4 regions of the Agrobacterium sp. CG160-95 genome follow, and region 1 is predicted to be linked to each of the others. Evidence: riboswitches for the same ligand, from Rfam matches in the RefSeq annotation. Region 1 holds a riboswitch; each other region holds the start of a gene.
What was found. A riboswitch is a leader RNA that binds a small molecule or an ion and turns the genes downstream of it on or off. The one in region 1 is predicted to bind cobalamin.
Positions count from the first base shown of each region.

Region 2: it holds a riboswitch for cobalamin, as region 1 does, so the genes downstream of both, ACQZ63_RS02895 (CbtB domain-containing protein) here and bluB (5,6-dimethylbenzimidazole synthase) in region 1, are expected to answer to the same signal.
Region 3: it holds a riboswitch for cobalamin, as region 1 does, so the genes downstream of both, ACQZ63_RS08960 (ABC transporter substrate-binding protein) here and bluB (5,6-dimethylbenzimidazole synthase) in region 1, are expected to answer to the same signal.
Region 4: it holds a riboswitch for cobalamin, as region 1 does, so the genes downstream of both, nrdH (glutaredoxin-like protein NrdH) here and bluB (5,6-dimethylbenzimidazole synthase) in region 1, are expected to answer to the same signal.

Region 1 is NZ_JBNWDU010000005.1:262,030-266,296, forward strand. It holds gene ACQZ63_RS18570 (NAD+ synthase) at 1-525, shown strand, start outside; gene ACQZ63_RS18575 (VOC family protein) at 675-1,052, opposite strand; gene ACQZ63_RS18580 (TolB family protein) at 1,245-2,075, shown strand; cobalamin riboswitch at 2,204-2,389, shown strand; gene bluB (5,6-dimethylbenzimidazole synthase) at 2,488-3,204, shown strand; gene ACQZ63_RS18590 (DUF2865 domain-containing protein) at 3,274-4,267, opposite strand, start outside.
Region 2 is NZ_JBNWDU010000001.1:569,366-573,632, reverse strand. It holds gene ACQZ63_RS02910 (LysE family translocator) at 1-423, shown strand, start outside; gene ACQZ63_RS02905 (c-type cytochrome) at 539-973, shown strand; gene ACQZ63_RS02900 (c-type cytochrome) at 1,060-1,980, shown strand; cobalamin riboswitch at 2,072-2,296, shown strand; gene ACQZ63_RS02895 (CbtB domain-containing protein) at 2,463-2,645, shown strand; gene ACQZ63_RS02890 (CbtA family protein) at 2,656-3,372, shown strand; gene ACQZ63_RS02885 (hypothetical protein) at 3,377-3,691, shown strand; partial or broken gene ACQZ63_RS02880 (type 1 glutamine amidotransferase family protein) at 3,808-4,267, opposite strand, start outside.
Region 3 is NZ_JBNWDU010000002.1:490,858-495,124, forward strand. It holds gene argE (acetylornithine deacetylase) at 1-879, opposite strand, end outside; gene ACQZ63_RS08955 (GNAT family N-acetyltransferase) at 1,091-1,969, shown strand; cobalamin riboswitch at 2,009-2,244, shown strand; gene ACQZ63_RS08960 (ABC transporter substrate-binding protein) at 2,410-3,441, shown strand; gene ACQZ63_RS08965 (FecCD family ABC transporter permease) at 3,438-4,267, shown strand, end outside.
Region 4 is NZ_JBNWDU010000001.1:1,341,946-1,346,212, forward strand. It holds gene nrdE (class 1b ribonucleoside-diphosphate reductase subunit alpha) at 1-1,140, opposite strand, end outside; gene nrdI (class Ib ribonucleoside-diphosphate reductase assembly flavoprotein NrdI) at 1,128-1,526, opposite strand; gene nrdH (glutaredoxin-like protein NrdH) at 1,539-1,760, opposite strand; cobalamin riboswitch at 2,017-2,240, opposite strand; gene ACQZ63_RS06675 (nucleoside triphosphate hydrolase) at 2,372-3,001, opposite strand; gene ACQZ63_RS06680 (ATP-binding cassette domain-containing protein) at 2,998-3,780, opposite strand; gene ACQZ63_RS06685 (ABC transporter permease) at 3,780-4,267, opposite strand, start outside.

The DNA of each region.
Region 1 (4,267 bases):
ACACGCGGCACCATTCTCATGGCTGTTTCCAACAAGTTCGGCTCGATGGTGGTGACAACAGGCAACAAGTCGGAAATGTCGGTGGGGTATGCGACGCTTTATGGCGACATGAATGGCGGTTTCAATCCCATCAAGGACCTCTACAAGATGCAGGTCTACGCCATCTCCAGCTGGCGCAATTCCCATGTGCCGCCCGGCGCGCTCGGGCCGTCCGGCGAAGTGATCCCCGCCAATATCATCTCCAAGGCGCCATCCGCCGAATTGCGACCCAACCAAACAGACCAGGATTCGCTGCCGCCCTATCCGGTGCTGGACGATATTCTGGAGTGCCTGGTGGAAAAGGAAATGTCGGTCGAGGAAATCCTCGCGCGTGGCCATGATATCGCGACGGTGCACCGGATCGAGCATCTGCTCTATCTCGCCGAATACAAACGCCGCCAATCCGCGCCCGGGGTGAAGATCACCAAGAAGAACTTCGGCCGCGATCGCCGTTATCCGATTACCAACCGGTTCAGGGACAGGTAGTCGAAGGAGGGCATGGAGGGAGCTTGCTGGACCCCGAATCTAGTTCGGGGTGACGGAGTGCGGATGCTGCGGCTTCGCCATATATCGATGGCGAAGAAGCATCCTTTTCCTCCAACGGCGCGGACACGCCGCGCCGTCTCCCTATCTCGTTAAATAACCTGCCCCACATCGATGCGGTTACCATCCGGGTCTTCGAAAACGAAGGCCCGCAGGCCATAATCCTTGTCCTGCAGACTTTTGATGATGCGAAGCCCGTGGCTTTTGCAAAGCGCATGCAGCGCGTCGGCGTCGCTGACCAGCATATGCGCCACATTGAAGGGGGCCGGTTTGTGCGTTGACTGCAATGTCAGGTGCAACTCGGCGTTACCTTGTTTCAGGATCATGAAACCGACAGGGTTGCCGTTTTCGAAGGTCTTTTCGAAGCCCAGCACACGGACATAAAAGTCATGGGCCTTCTCGATATTCTTGACAGGAAGCATTGCGGCGATCCGACCGAAGCGGATGCCGTGATCGGCGATGGTGTTCATCGCGGAACCTCGGATCTGGGAGAAACGGGCAGGGGTGCGGGCGGTGCCGGAACGCTGCTGTTTTTTCCTATTTGAATTTGCAGGGCGGTGCCTGCGGCAATAGGATCATAATTACGGCGGTGGCGGATGCAAACGGAATGGTTGTGCCATTCAACGCTCCACGCCAGACGATCGACAGGCCCGGGAGGCAGCATGCGCAGTTCCATCGAAATCTTCAACATCCGCACTCGGCAGATGCGGGTGGTCTGGCAGACGCCGGAGCTGTTCGAGGCTCCGAACTGGTCGCCGGACGGGAAATACCTGCTTCTGAACTGCGACGGTCTGCTTTATCGCCTGTCACTTGCCGGCGACCCTTCGCCTGAAAAGGTCGATACTGGCTTTGCGACAATCTGCAACAATGACCACGGCATTTCGCCTGACGGTTCGCTTTATGCCATTTCCGACAAGGTGGAGTTCGGCAAGAGTGCCATCTATCTGCTGCCTTCGACGGGCGGAACGCCGCGGCTGATGACTAAGAACCTTCCGTCCTACTGGCACGGCTGGTCGCCGGACGGGAAAGGTTTCGCCTATTGCGGCATTCGCGATCAGGTTTTCGATATTTATTCCATGGACATAGACAGCGGCGTTGAGACACGCCTTACCCATGGTGAGGGCCGCAATGACGGGCCGGATTATTCGCCGGATGGAGAATGGATCTATTTCAACTCCAGCCGCACCGGCCAGATGCAGATCTGGCGCGTGCGGGTGGATGGCTCGGCCGTCGAGCGTATCACCGACAGCGCCTACGGCGACTGGTTCCCGCATCCGTCCCCCAGCGGTGACAAGGTCGTCTTCGTCTCCTACGACGCCGATGTCTTCGACCATCCGCGCGACCTTAACGTGCGCGTGCGGCTGATGGATATGGATGGCGGTAATGCCGAAACGCTGTTTGACCTTTTCGGCGGGCAGGGAACGATGAATTCGCCCAACTGGTCACCGGACGGGGATGAGTTCGCTTATGTGCGGTATTTTCCCGTTGGGTGATGCGGTAGGGAGTGCTTCAGCCGGCGCGCTTCTGCGCGGCGGCTGAAGGCCGCAATACGCCGGTGAGGTGGCCACGGTCACATTGCCGCATCGCTGCGCAAGATACTTGTATTTGCAATCTTTGTTGCTCATAAGCTTCTTCGTCAGGTGCCTGCCCTTTAGGGCGGGAGAATCGGGAATCCGGTGCAAGACCGGAACGTGCCCAGCGCTGTGAGGCGGATGCCCTTTTTCTTGATGCCACTGAATCCATTCGGGAAGGCGAAAGTGGGCGGATGAAGCCGAGTCAGAAGACCGGCCTGACAGGATAGACCAGACCGCGTGGACGGCGGCAGGTTGTTGCAGCAGCGCGTCGTGCAGGCGAAAACCGGAGCCGGTTTTCGTGGCGGCGCGCCAGCATTGTTGGGGATAGACGATGCCGACCGATCCACTCGCGACCAGTTCGCTCGACGCCGATGCATTCGATCACGCGCTTTCGCCCGCCTACCCGTTTTCCGAGGGGGAGCGAGAGGCGATCTACCGTGCCATCGAAACCCGCCGTGATGTGCGCGACCAGTTCCTTCCGGATCCATTGCCGGAAGATGTGGTCGAGCGCTTGCTGAAGGCGGCGCATTCCGCGCCCTCGGTCGGTTTCATGCAGCCGTGGAATTTCACGCTCGTCACTGACGGTGCGGTCAGGCAGGCAGCCTGGGTTGCCTTCAGCCGCGCCAATGGCGAGGCGACGGCGATGTTCGAGGGGGAGCAGCAGGCGCTTTACCGCAGCCTCAAGCTTGAGGGCATCCGCAAGGCGCCGCTCAGCATCTGCGTCACCTGCGATCCGACGCGTGGCGGCAAGGTGGTGCTGGGCCGTACCCACAATCCGCGCACCGATGTCTATTCCACCGTCTGCGCCATCCAGAACCTCTGGCTTGCAGCGCGCGCCGAAGGCATCGGCGTCGGCTGGGTCAGCATTTTCCACGATAGCGACATTCGGACCATTCTGGAAATCCCGGACCACATCGAGATCGTCGCCTGGCTATGCCTCGGCCGCGTCGATACACTTTATACCGAGCCGGAACTGGCGGTGAAGGGTTGGCGCCAGCGCGTGCCGCTGGAGGAGCTGGTGTTTCGCAATCGCTGGGGCGGGCGGTAAAGAGAACACGCGACCGCCTTGTGAGTGAGATAGAGCGTTGCCAACTCCATACCGCGTGCTTGATGGGAGCTATTGCTGCGGCTGAATGCCCTTCAGCGCCGGGTTCTTCAGGTCGATCCGGCCTGTCTGGTCGGGCAGGAATTTAGGGCCGATGACGCGGACCCTGCTGTTGTTCGGGTCATAGTCGCGTTCCGGAACCGGTTGTTCCGGCGGCTTTGCGGCCTGCTGCAGTTCGGTGGGTTTTTTGGGGGTGTCACCTTGCGGTGGTGGAATGGTCGTGATGCTGGAATAGGGTTTCTCAGCTTCCGGCCGCGCAGCCTCCTGCTGCTTCATCTCCTCGTGATAGGCGGCCATGTTGCAGGCGCAGCCTGGGGCTTTCGTTGAGGCATTTCGATAAGCAAAGGCGGTCGGCAGGTCCTTATAGGGCTTTCCTGTTTCAGCCGAGACCATGTCAGCCGTTTCCTGCTCCGTCATGGAGTGGAAATAAAGCTCCGTCTGCGTACCCGGACACATTTTCTGGCATTGTTCGGCCTGCGCACGGAAATCGAGCGGCGAGGCATTGGAAGCGATGGGGAAAAACGAGCCGTCGCAGGTGCGCACGCACAGCGTCCTGAGCCCGCCCTCCGCAGCGGCATTGGGGTAGGTCGAAAGCCCTGCCTGTCCCGGCGGGTTGCCCTGTTCGCCGAAGGCGTCGGGGTAACGTGTCACATCGGGTGCCGTCGGCTGGCGCGCTTCCGTTTCCGGAATGGCGCTGCAGCCATTGGCGTCGAGTGCGGCGAGAATGCGCTGGCGTCTGATGTCGCCATCATCGCTGCCCTGGGCCGCCATGGCATAGTCGCGGTCACGGATGATGGCATCGCGTTCGCTCTGCGCATCCGCCATCGCGTCGCTGATCTCCGCGCAGAGTTCGGCATTCGGGCTGCCATAAACGGTGACGCTTGCGGATGAACAGCCGTAACGGCGCAGATCGTTCCTGATCCTGCGGATCTCGATGTTCTGGCGGGTGAGCGCATTGGCGTAACGCCGTACCTCGGCGGTGTTGCCGATGACACGCGGCGGTTCG
Region 2 (4,267 bases), on a different contig from region 1:
CCGTCGCTGTTCCTGCCGCTGCTGGTCGCCGGCGCCGCTTACATGGTCTGGATCGGCATCGGCCTGATGCGCAGCGCCATTACCGTCAATGGCGATGAAGCGCAGGCGAGCGCCTCTGTCAGAAAGGCGTTCTGGCGGGCCGTGCTCACCTGCCTTTCCAATCCGAAAGCCTATCTCTTCATGATGGCGATCTATCCGCAATTCCTCAAACCCGACTATGGTCCAATCTGGATGCAGGGTCTGGTAATGGGCGCGATGGTGGCCATCACGCAGTTCACGGTCTATGGCGCTCTGGCGCTGACGGCGGATAAAAGCCGGGCATGGCTCGTTTCCTCGCCTGCCGCGACGATTTTCATCGGCCGCGCCGCCGGTTTCATGCTGATTGCCGCAGCCCTGGTTACGCTTTGGGAAGCACTCTCCTAGACTTCTGTTTTCTTGGGGAAATTCACTGCAATGTGACTTCTTTTCGCCATGCGGAAAGGGCATCCTCGCGCCGTTATCGCGCGTTCGGCATCTGCCGGAATCAAGGAGAGAATGTATGAAACTGAAAACCATCGCGGCGGCCATGCTTTTCGGCTGTCTTTGCGCCGGAGCGGTCTACGCTGCCGGCGAAGTCGAAAAACGTGAAGGCATGATGAAGCAGATCGGCGGCTCCATGGGGGCGCTTGCTGCCATCTCCAAGGGCCAGAAGCCTTATGACGCCGAAGCCGTAAAGGCTGCCGTGACGACCATCAGCACCAACGCCAAGGCTTTCCCCGACCAGTTTCCCCCGGGCAGCGAGACCGGCAGTGCTGCGGCACCCGCGATCTGGGAAAATTTCGATGACTTCAAGTCCAAGGCCGCCAAGCTCGGTGCCGATGCGGACAAGGTCCTCGCCAGCCTTCCCGCCGATCAGGCAGGCGTCACCGCCGCCATGCAGACCCTCGGTGCCGATTGTGGTGCGTGCCACCAGACCTACCGTCTAAAGAAGTGATCCTATTAAGAACGCCGCTTCCCGGCGGCGTTTTTTTCAGCGGGAATGATGCCTGATCTCATCAGGTGATAATGGGGAGAGGGGTCATGGCCTCCATTTGGACGAAGCTCGCGGGCGGGATCGCGGTGGCGGCCATTGCCGGTTTCGGCATTTTCGCCTGGGTCACCGCGCCTGTGCGTCAGGCACCCAGCCACTGGGTGAGCCTTGGCGAGCCGGACCTTGCCAATGGCGAAACGCTGTTCTGGGCGGGCGGCTGCGCAAGTTGCCATGCGGCACCAGATGCCAAGGGCGATGCGCTTTTGACGCTTTCGGGCGGGCAAGCGTTGAAAAGCCCCTTCGGCACCTTCCATGTGCCCAATATTTCCTCCGATCCGCAGCATGGCATTGGCGGCTGGACGCTTTCGGAATTCGGCGATGCGATGACGCGCGGCGTCGGCAAGAACGGCGAACATCTCTACCCGTCCTTCCCTTACGCCTCCTATGCCCGCATGACGCAGAAGGACATCAACGACCTCTTCGGTTATCTGCGGGTTCTGCCCGCCAGCCAGAATGACGTGCCGGATCACGAACTGCCGTTCCCCTTCAACATGCGCATGGCATTGGGCGGCTGGAAATTCCTCTATTTCGATACATCCGCGCCACCCCGCGTCGAGCTTGCCGATGCCAATGCCGAATTGCTGCGCGGCCAATATCTGGTGGAAGGCCCGGGCCATTGCGGCGAATGTCACACGCCGCGCAATGCGCTTGGTGGTTTTCTCGATGGCAAATGGCTGGCCGGTGGTCCAAATCCCGAAGGCGAGGGCCGCATTCCCGATATTACCCCCGGCTCGCAGAGCGTCGGAAGCTGGGAGGCGGCCGATATTGCCAACTATCTGGAAACCGGCTTCACCCCGGAATTCGACAGCGTCGGCGGCTCCATGGTCAAGGTGCAGCAGAATATGGCGCATCTGACGGCTGATGACCGCAATGCGATCGCCGCCTATCTGAAGGCCATCCCGGCACGGTAGCCCTTTGCCGTCATGCCGGACTTGATCCGGCATCCAGCCACGGCGCGCGATTCTCACGCCGGCCTGCCATTGACTCCCACCCACACCCATCGGATAACGATCCTGTGATGGTTCCTTCCGGGCGTTCCGGAAGGTGAAAAGGGAACACGATAGGGAGACATCCTCATTCGTGGCTGCCCCCGCAACTGTGAGCGGAGAGCCTGAAACGAAATGCCACTGGTAAGCATCTCGCCGGATATGGGCGAGGGCAATGCCGGGAAGGTGTTTCAGGTTTTGACCCGTAAGCCAGGAGACCTGCCATCACGGAAATGTCCATGCCGGCGGGGTGTCCGGAAGAGCGGAATTTCAGGGTGGTGGTGCTTGAACGTGCCGCCCTGTGTCAGTCTCGTATCCCCGTGGTGAAGTGTATCGCATGCGGCTGTACGGCGTTTGCCGTTCCGCCGCGTCTAAAGGCGCGGGGTCGCGCCGTAAGAGGGGTCACCATGTCCATCAACCAGAATACGGTAAATGCCGCCGTTTCAGCAAAAACGGGGAGCTTGGCGCAATCGCTGACGGCGATCGTGCTTGGTCTGTTCGTCGTCGGTTTTGTCGGCTTTTCGCATGTGGAAGCCGTTCACAACGCTGCGCATGACACACGTCATGCCAATGCTTTCCCTTGCCATTGAGGGAAAAAGCATGTCGTTCTTTCGCAATATCGTTTTTACCGCCGTCCTCGTCGGCATCGTTGGCGGCTTCGCCGTTTCGGCCATGCAGGCTTTCGGCACCACGCCGCTGATCCTGAAGGCGGAAACCTATGAAAATGCGGGTGGCGAAGCGCCCCACAGCCACGATGCTCCGGCCACGACCGGCGCTGCCGTTCCCGCGCACGAACATAACGAGGAAGCCTGGTCTCCGGCCGACGGCCTCGAGCGCACCGCCTATACGGTCGCCGCCAACGTGCTGACCGCCATCGGTTATGCACTGGTGCTCACCGGCCTCATCTCGCTACGCGGCACCGATGCCGGCTGGCGCGAAGGCCTTTTGTGGGGTGTGGCCGGTTTTGCCGCCGTCATGCTTGCGCCGATGATCGGCCTGCCGCCGGAACTACCGGGCAGCCCGGCGGCCGCGCTTGAGGCGCGTCAAATCTGGTGGCTTTCGACGGTTGCGGCGACCGCAGGCGGCATTGCGCTGATCGCATTCCGCCGCGAACCCTGGGCAATCGTGCTCGCACTGGTGTTGATCGTTGCACCACATGTGGTGGGCGCGCCCCTGCCGCCGGAAGGTGAACATGCGCTGGCACCGCTGCCGCTGGAACGACAGTTCATCGTTGCCGCCGCCGTGACCAGCTTTGTCTTCTGGGCCTTGCTCGGAACATTGAGCGCGTTTTTCCTGAAGCGCTTCCAGCAGGCTTGAAACCATGCAGGACGCAGCCGAATGGAGTGAGGAACTCGACGCGCTGCGTTTTGCCGTTCCCGGTCACGGCGCTTTCTGCGCCGTGCACCGCCTTGCCTTCAAGGCAGTCCTCGTCGTCAGCCCGGAACGGGAAGCGGCGCTCGCCTATTTTCATGACAATGAGGCTGCCTTTACGGCCGCAGCCCTTGCCAAGATAAAACGCTCGGCTTTACCGGCCGGTCGCAGTCTGCATCTCAACAGCCGCGATATCCGCCGTGCGATTGCGGGGGAGTGCGGGGATGTCGCGCCCCGTGTCTGCCGGGTGCTTGATCAGGGGTGATTTGTGATGGTCTCGCGGCTTAACTTCTCCACCACCCTCATTCCTGTGACAAGCACAGGAATGAGGGTGGGAGGATCCGCAAAACTCTCGACACCAAGGTGAGCTTCACCGGTGTTCGCCGCAAAAATTCCAAGTTCCGCCTCGGCTTCCGGACCAAAGAGGCCGAGGTGTTTCAGAATTTCCACTGCGAAACTGACCGGTGCACTGCCGGCTGCGGTTACGATGCCGCCATCGCTGACCGCCTTCGGCTGGTCGCGATAGAGCGCTTCGCCGCGATAGGACGGAGAGGCCTTGTGAGAGGCGAGCGAATTGCCGGTATGGGCGACGTCATCAAGGGCGCCCGTGCCTGCAAGCGCGCTGGCAGCCGCGCAGATGCCGGCAACCAGTCGGCCCTTCTCGCGAAACCGCTGTACCAGCCCGCCAAGATCGACAGCCGTTCCCTTTTCCCAGCTAAGGCCGCCGGGAATGGCGAGCGCATCGATGTTAGCAGGATCAAGCGCGTCATATGATGTGTCGGGCGTAACGTTGAGCCCGCCCATTGAAACCACGGGCCGGCCGTCCGGGGTTGCGTAAACG
Region 3 (4,267 bases), on a different contig from region 1:
CGGATAATCGCTCATAGGCGTCCACTCGATATCGACACCCTTTGCTGCAAGAACCTCGACGCTTGCGCGAATCGGCCCGAGCAGTTCAAGCGGCGATATGCCGGAAATCGCCCGCGCTTCCAGCTCGATGGCCGAGAAATCGGGGATGATGTTGATCGCCTGGCCGCCCTTCATCGTGCCGATCTGCAGCGAGGAATAGGGCGGCTCGAAAGTCGCTTCAAAGGGGCCTTTCGTCAGCTCATGTGCCGTCTCCACGGCCTTTGCCATGATGCCGGTCATCAGGTGAATGGCATTCACCCCCTGATCAGGGCGGGACGAATGGCCGGAACGGCCACGGATGGTAATGCGAGCTGCTGCTTTGCCCTTGTGTGCACGAACCGCCCGCATATTGCTCGGTTCGCCGATAATTGCGCCCGCCGGTGCGGCGCACAGTTCAGGCAATCTGGCGAGAAGATGCGGAACGCCACGGCAACCCGCCTCTTCGTCATAGGAAAAGGCGATATGCACGGGACGTTTCAGCGCCATGCGCGAAAATGCAGGCGCCGCGGCGAGAACCGTGGCCAGAAAACCCTTCATGTCGGTGGTTCCGCGCCCGTAGAGACGATCATTTTCCGCCCGCAGTGTAAAGGGATCGGAAGACCATTCCGGCTCGCTGGCGGGTACGACATCCATATGGCCGGACAAAACATAGCCGGCGCGATCGGCCGGGCCGAAGGTGGCGAAGAGATTGGCGCGGTCGCCCTCCGGTCCCGCAAGCAGCGATACTTTCGCGCCGTGGCTTTCAAGATAATCGGCGATCCAGCCGGCAATATCGCCATTGGCGGTTCCAACGACCGACGGGAAACCGACGAGACGCTCAAGGATTTCGATTGCGTTCAATGGTCGTCTCCGCTGACCGGATTGTCATCCCGAAAGCTTAGAATGGCCTGCCACGTTTATCTGCTGAAATGCGAATGATTTCGGTAGATTGTTGTGACCTTCCAGTGCTTTCAGAAAATTCGTGCTGGCGTAACCGGCTACCGTCGGATGTCGTGGGCTAGGCCGGGACCGGATGAAGGTTGTGAGCCGTAGGGGATGAGGGCCGTTGGTTATGGACCTGCTCAAAGTCGATAGTTTCGAGCTGCGGACCGTGGATATCGCGGACGTGGATGCCGATCATCTGCATGCACTCTCCATGGCCGTCGGATGGCGATATCACGCGAATGAATGGTGTTTTCTGCGGCAATGCGGCGTGGGTCTCGCTGCGCTCGATGAGATCGACCGTGTTGTCGCAACCGCGATGCTCTTTCCCTATGATCAGGGGTTTGCGACGCTTGGCATGGTCATTGTTTCCCCCCGTTTGCAGGGGCAGGGCGTAGCACCATGGCTTGTGCAGAAACTTGTCGCGAAATTCCCCACTGTCTCCCTGCGGTTGAACGCGACGGGAGCGTCGCGGCGGTTGTTTTCAAGGTTGGGTTTTGCCGGTGATACGGAAAAAGTATATCTGTTCCGGGGAAGGGCGAATTGCCTTTTCGAGATACCGCCGCCCGGCAGAAAACAACGAATAGAGCCGTTATCCGCAGATCATCTGACTGATGTGGTGGAACTAGACCGGGCGGCTTTTGGCGTTTCGCGCCGGAACGTTTTACAGCGACTTTTGACGCAGAATGCGGGTTACGGTGTGTTTGAGGCGGACCGTCTTACCGCTTTTGCGCTGCGCCGTGCGGCGGGGCGGGGCCACATTATCGGTCCGGTCGTTGCGGGTGCGGACATGGATGCGATTGCGCTTGTGAGGCGGCATTTTACCGATCTGGACGATGAGCTGGTGCGTCTCGACACCATCAGCGACAACAATCTCTTTATTGATTTTATTGCGCAATCCGGGCTGGTGGTGATTGAAACCCTTACCACGATGTCCAAAGACGCGCCGCAACCGGCGCCTTCCGGCGCTACAAAAATTTTCGCGTTGGCGGGTCCGTCTTTGTGCTGAGCTGCAGCACTATCGCAATTGACGCCCCGGCGCTTGCCCCTTATGTCAGAAAGCGACGGTTCCTGAAGCCGAAGGGCAAAGGGATTAATAGGGAACATGGTGCGGGTGATTTCTATCGCCCAATGCCGTGGCTGCCCCCGCAACTGTAAGCGGATTGCCGCTCATCCTCGTGACGCCTGAAACGCGTCATGCCACTGCACCCTTCAAGGTGCGGGAAGGCAGATGAACGGCGCATATTCGTGAGCCAGGAGACCTGCCGTCATAATATTGACCATCGTTACGGGCGGGGATGCCCGGAAGAGGAGCTGATTATGACCTTTCCGTCCGCGGAAACGTATTTAGAGTCCCGTTCTCCATCTCCACACTTGTTGTCGCTCTGTCACTACGCGTTTTGACGCGCGGCCTGCGGATCACGCCACTTTATTTAGACTGGAGAACATATGTTTCATTTCAAACGCCTGCCGGTTTCCGCCGGTCTTCTGGCTGTCGCATTAGCGGCCTTGCCCGCCGGTGCCGCTCAGGCTGCCGAAACCACCTATCCGCTGACGATCAATAGCTGCGGCCACGAAATCACCTTCAAGCAGGCGCCCGCCCGCACAGTATCGGTCGGCCAGAGCACGACCGAGGTTCTCTATCTGCTCGGCGTGGCCGACAAGGTGGTAGGCACGGCGCTGTGGATCGGCCCGGTTCTGAAGGGTTACGAAGACGCCAATGCCAAGGTGGAGCGGCTTGCCGACAATGATCCGAGCTTCGAGGCGGTGGTTGGCAAGAGGCCGGACCTCGTGACGACGCAGTTCCAGTGGCAGATCGGTCCCGAAGGCGTTGTCGGAACACCGGAGCAATTCGCCGAACTCGGTATTCCCGTTTATACCTCCCCTGCCGATTGCATGGGCAAGGACAATTCCGGCGGCGGCGACGGCGTGCGCAAGTCCGTTTTCACCATGGACCTGATCTACCAGGAGGTCCGCGACCTTGCGAAAATTTTCAACGTGCAAGATCGCGGCGAGGAAGTCGTTGCCGACCTGAAAAAGCGTGAGGAAGCCGCCCGCGCCAAGATCGCTTCGGCGAATGGCAAGATTTCAGCAGTCTTCTGGTTCTCCAGCGCCGAGTTGGATATCGATCCTTACGTGGCGGGCCGCAATGGTGCGCCGGGTTACATCATGTCCGCGCTCGGACTGAAGAACGTTATCGAAAGCGATGAGGAATGGCCGACTGTTGGCTGGGAAACCATCGCCAAGGCCAATCCGTCCGTGATCGTTGCCGGCAAGATGGACCGCCGGCGTTTCCCCGCCGATGATGTCGCCGTCAAGCTCAAGTTCCTCGCTACCGATCCGGTTGCCAGCATCATGCCCGCCGTCAAGGCGGCCCATGTCTTCGAAATGGACGCGCAGGCGATGAACCCGACCATCCGCACGATCGAAGGCATTGAAACGCTGGCCGAGGCGATTTCCACAGCCGGTCTCGCCAAGTGAACGGTCTTTCCGTCAATCTCGGCAGGGCGGGTCTGGCTTTTGCCGCACTCGCCCTGCTGCTCGTCGCACTGATGGCCGGTGCGGCCATCGGCGAGACTGCCATTCCGTTCGACGTGGTGGCAAAGACCATTGCCAATCGTGTCTTCCATGCGGGTTATCCGCTGGAGCCGCTGGATGAGGGCATCGTCTGGAGTTACCGCCTCAGCCGCGCCGTTGTTGCCGCGTGCTGTGGCGCCTCGCTGGCGCTGGCCGGTGCGGTGCTTCAATCACTTCTGCGCAACCCGCTCGCCGATCCCTATATCCTCGGTATTTCCGCAGGCGCCTCAACCGGGGCCGTGGCCGTGGCGCTTCTGGGCTTCGGGGCGGGGTTCCTGACGATGCCGGCCGGCGCCCTGATCGGGGCTTTTGTGGCTTTTTCGCTTGTCAGCCTTCTGGCGGTGCGGGCAGGGCACGGCAACAGCGCCATCATCTTGGCGGGGGTCGCCGGTTCGCAACTGTTCAACGCCATGACGTCGTTCATCGTCACCAAATCCGCCAATGCCGAACAGGCGCGCGGCATCATGTTCTGGCTGCTGGGCAATCTTTCGGGCGTGCGCTGGCCGGATGTCTGGCTGGCTTTGCCGGTCAGTATTGCGGGTCTAGGGGTGTGCCTCTGGTACGCACGCGCGCTTGATGCTTTCGCTTTCGGCGGTCAGGCAGCAGCTTCGCTCGGTATTCCGGTGCGCCGGGTCTATGCGGTGCTGATCTCGGTTTCGGCGGTCATGACGGCAGTCATGGTGTCGCTGGTCGGTTCCATCGGCTTCGTCGGTCTCGTCATCCCGCATGC
Region 4 (4,267 bases), on a different contig from region 1:
ATAGGGGTAACCGCTTTCGAACTGGATTTCTGCGATGACTTGGAAGAACTCGCGTGCCTTGATCTTCTTCTTGCGGATGCGGCTGTCGGCGACCATTTCCTGATATTTTTCGCTGACGGAAATCTCGGTAAACGGCACGCCATAGACCCGCTCAACATCATACGGCGAGAACAGGTACATATCCTCGTTGTTTCTCGCGAGTTCGAAGGTGATATCGGGGATCACCACGCCGAGCGAAAGGGTTTTAATGCGGATTTTTTCGTCGGCGTTTTCACGTTTCGTATCGAGGAAACGCATGATGTCGGGGTGATGGGCATGCAGATAGACCGCGCCAGCGCCCTGGCGCGCGCCAAGCTGGTTGGCGTAGGAGAACGAATCTTCCAGCAGCTTCATGACAGGAATCACGCCGGAGGACTGGTTTTCGATCTGTTTGATCGGCGCGCCGGCTTCGCGAATATTGGTCAGGGACAATGCTACGCCACCGCCACGCTTGGAAAGCTGCAATGCTGAATTGATGGACCGGCCGATGCTTTCCATATTGTCTTCCACACGCAGCAGAAAACACGAAACCAGCTCACCGCGGCTTTTCTTGCCGGCGTTGAGAAAGGTCGGGGTTGCCGGCTGGAAGCGGCCGGAAATGATTTCATCCATCAGATCGCGGGCAAGTTGCTCGTCGCCACGCGCCAGAGCCAGCGCCACCATGCAGACGCGGTCCTCATAACGCTCCAGGTAACGCTTTCCGTCGAAAGTCTTCAGCGTATAGGACGTATAATATTTGAAGGCGCCGAGAAATGTCGGAAAACGGAACTTTCTGGCATAGGCCTCGTCGTAGAGGTCACGGACGAAATTGAAGGAATACTGGTCCAGCACCTCCTGTTCGTAATATCCCTCGGTCACGAGATAATCGAGCTTTTCCCTGAGATTATGGAAAAACACCGTGTTTTGATTGACGTGCTGAAGGAAATATTGCCGTGCCGCAAGGCGGTCCTTGTCGAGCTGGATCTTCCCGTTTTCATCGTAGAGGTTCAGCATCGCGTTCAGCGCGTGATAGTCCAGTCCCGCGTCCAGGTGTTTCTGCGCGGCAGTTACTTGTTGTTTGGCATCCGTGTTGCGCACCGCGCTTGAGGTCAGCGTGTCCAAAATCGTTCCAATCCATGATTGACGTTGGCGACATCTTCCTCTGTGCCGAGAAGCTCGAAGCGGTAGAGAAACGGCACCGCGCATTTACGCGACACGATATCTCCGGCGGATGCGAAAGCTGCGCCAAAATTCGTATTTCCCGCCGCTATGACGCCGCGAATGAGATTTCGGTTTGAGGGCTCGTTCAAAAACCGGATAACCGGTTTCGGTACCGCTCCTTTCATGCCGCCGCCCCCATAGGTGGGGGTGACGAGAACATAGGGCTCCGACACGTGAGGAACGTCTTCCTCGGCGCCGAGCGGCAGGCGAAGCAATCGTCGCCCCAGTTTTTGAAGGAAGCGATGAGTGTTCTCAGACCGGCTGGAATAATAGACGATCAGCCCCATCGCATCGCCTCCTCAGCTGATCGAGCCAATCATGTCCGGACGGAAACCCGCCCAATGGCGTTCGCCGGCAACGACCACGGGAACCTGCATGTAACCAAGGCCGCGAACGCGATCGAGGGCATCCGCATCTTCGGAGATATCGACGATCTCGTAGCTGACACCGATGCGGTCAAGCGCACGATAGGTGGCAGTGCACTGGACGCAGGCGGGTTTGCTGTAAACGGTGACGGTCATTGTTTCCTCTTTCGAAGCCGCTTTTACGCACGGCTCAACATTGCCCGCCTGCAATCACAAGCGGGTGGCGATGGTTCTGTCATTCTGGCAAGGCGCGCGGGTGAGGCCGCGTAAGATCTCTGTCTACGCCGACGAGCGTAGAAACTTATAAAAATGCACTGGCATGACTTCACCCCGAAGCTTGTTCTGGAGGGGGCAGAAAAGGGCGCACGCAATTCATTTGCGTCATACACCTTCCTTCCGGACACCCCGCCCGTGGACGTTTTCGCTCAAGGCAGGTCTCCTGACTTACGGGTCAAAACATCCATTCCCACCTTCCCGGAGCTTTTAGCGCCAGTGGCTCAAATCGGAACGATGCTAACCGCTTACAGTTGCGGGGGCAGTTTCGGCATTGCTTCACCATAATGGTGTTACGCACCGAATTCCCGTCTTAGCTCCCGACGCTTGCGAATCGAAAGAACCTTGAACACCACATATAGTATATGATGAATTTTTTTCGTCAATAATTAGACATGCTAAAGCCCCACCCTGTGGATCAAAAAGATTCAACACATGGTCAACAAAGGCTTAACGGTGAATGCTCCATGCCGCCTACGGACGGAAGCAGCGGGTTATTCCCAGATATCGATGCGAATATCGGCGGGGCGGGAGTTCTCAATCACCCGCTTTCCGTTGGGAAGATCATTTTCGAACAGTTTGGCGTGAATCTCGGTCGCATCGAGACCATAGCCCTGCCATCTATCCCGCAGGCGTTCCTCGAGCACCGCAACGGATGGGCCTACGAAGACGGCAAGATCGAAGCTGCCGGAAAGCTTCGTCCACGGCGCCTCGTTCAACAGCAGATAGTTGCCTTCGGCAAGGATGAAGCGTGTTTCTGGCGCGATGGCGCGAGCGGAGGCAATGGCAATTTCGCGGGAGCGGTCAAAAACCGGGACAAGAACTTCCTGCCCGCCCTGACGAACTGCGGAGACGATATCAAGAAAGCCGCGCACGTCGAAGGTCTCCGGTGCGCCTTTTCGCGGCAAGAGCCCCCGTTCTTCGAGAATACCGTTATCCATATGGAAGCCGTCCATGGGCAGGACAGCCGCAGCCTCGCCGCGCGCCAAGAGGGCACCGCACAGGGCATCCGCCAGCGTGGATTTGCCGGCCCCAGGGGGACCGGCAATGGCAATGATAAAACGAGATTTACCCTCTGCCCGCCGAAGAACGTCTTCGACGATCGTTTCAAGCTTCAGCGTCATGCGGCCAGCGTTTCCTTTGGCGCTTCCTTGGCGCCCGTCATGAAGGCGACGGCGTCGGACATGGTATAGTCCTTCGGATTGATGACGCACAAACGCTTGCCCAGCCGATGAATATGAATCCGGTCAGCAACCTCGAAAACATGCGGCATGTTGTGCGAGATGAGAACGATCGGTAGCCCTCGCGCGCGCACATCCAGAATAAGCTCGAGAACGCGGCGGCTTTCCTTGACGCCGAGCGCCGCCGTCGGTTCGTCAAGGATGACGACCTTGGAGCCGAAGGCGGCTGCACGCGCCACCGCAACACCCTGGCGCTGGCCGCCGGAGAGGGTTTCCACCGCCTGATTGATGTTCTGGATCGTCATCAGGCCGAGTTCAGAGAGTTTCTCACGGGCAAACTTTTCCATCGCCGGACGGTCCAGTGCCCTGAACAGGCTTCCCTGAATACCGGGTTTGCGGATTTCACGGCCGAGAAACATATTGTCGGCTATGGACAATGCGGGAGACAGCGCAAGGTTCTGATAAACGGTTTCGATACCAGCCTTGCGCGCCTCGATCGGCGAGCGGAACTGTACCGGCTTGCCTTCCAGCCTGATCTCCCCTTCATCGGGTGTCACCGCACCGGAAATCGCCTTGATGAGAGAGGATTTTCCAGCACCGTTATCACCGATGACAGCGAGGATTTCGCCCGGATAAAGGTCAAAATCGGCATTGTCGAGCGCAGTCACACGACCGTAGCGTTTAACGAGATTGCGTGCTGTGAGGATAGGTTCTTTTGCCATCAGCCTGCTACCTTTCTGATCCACTGGTCGATTGCGACAGCCAAGATGATAAGGACGCCGATCAACAGATAGGTCCATTGTGGGTCTGTTCCGATAAGTCGCAGGCCGAGAGAGAAGACACCGACGATCAGCGCGCCGAAGATCATGCCCATGATCGAGCCGCGTCCGCCAAACAGCGATATGCCGCCGATGACCACTGCGGTGATGGATTCGATGTTGGCGAACTGACCGGCGGTCGGCGATACCGAGCCGATGCGGCCGATGAGAGCCCAGCCCGCGAAGGCGCAGATAAGCCCGGAAAGTGTGTAGACGGTCGTCAGCATGCGCTTGACGTTAACGCCGGCCAGTTCGGCTGCGTCGGGATCATCACCCACTGCATAGAGATGTCGACCCCAGGCGGTGCGGTTCAGCACATACCAGAGCAGGGCAACCAGCAGAACCATCGCAATGACGCCATAGGTGAAGACGGCGCTGCCGATGCGGACAT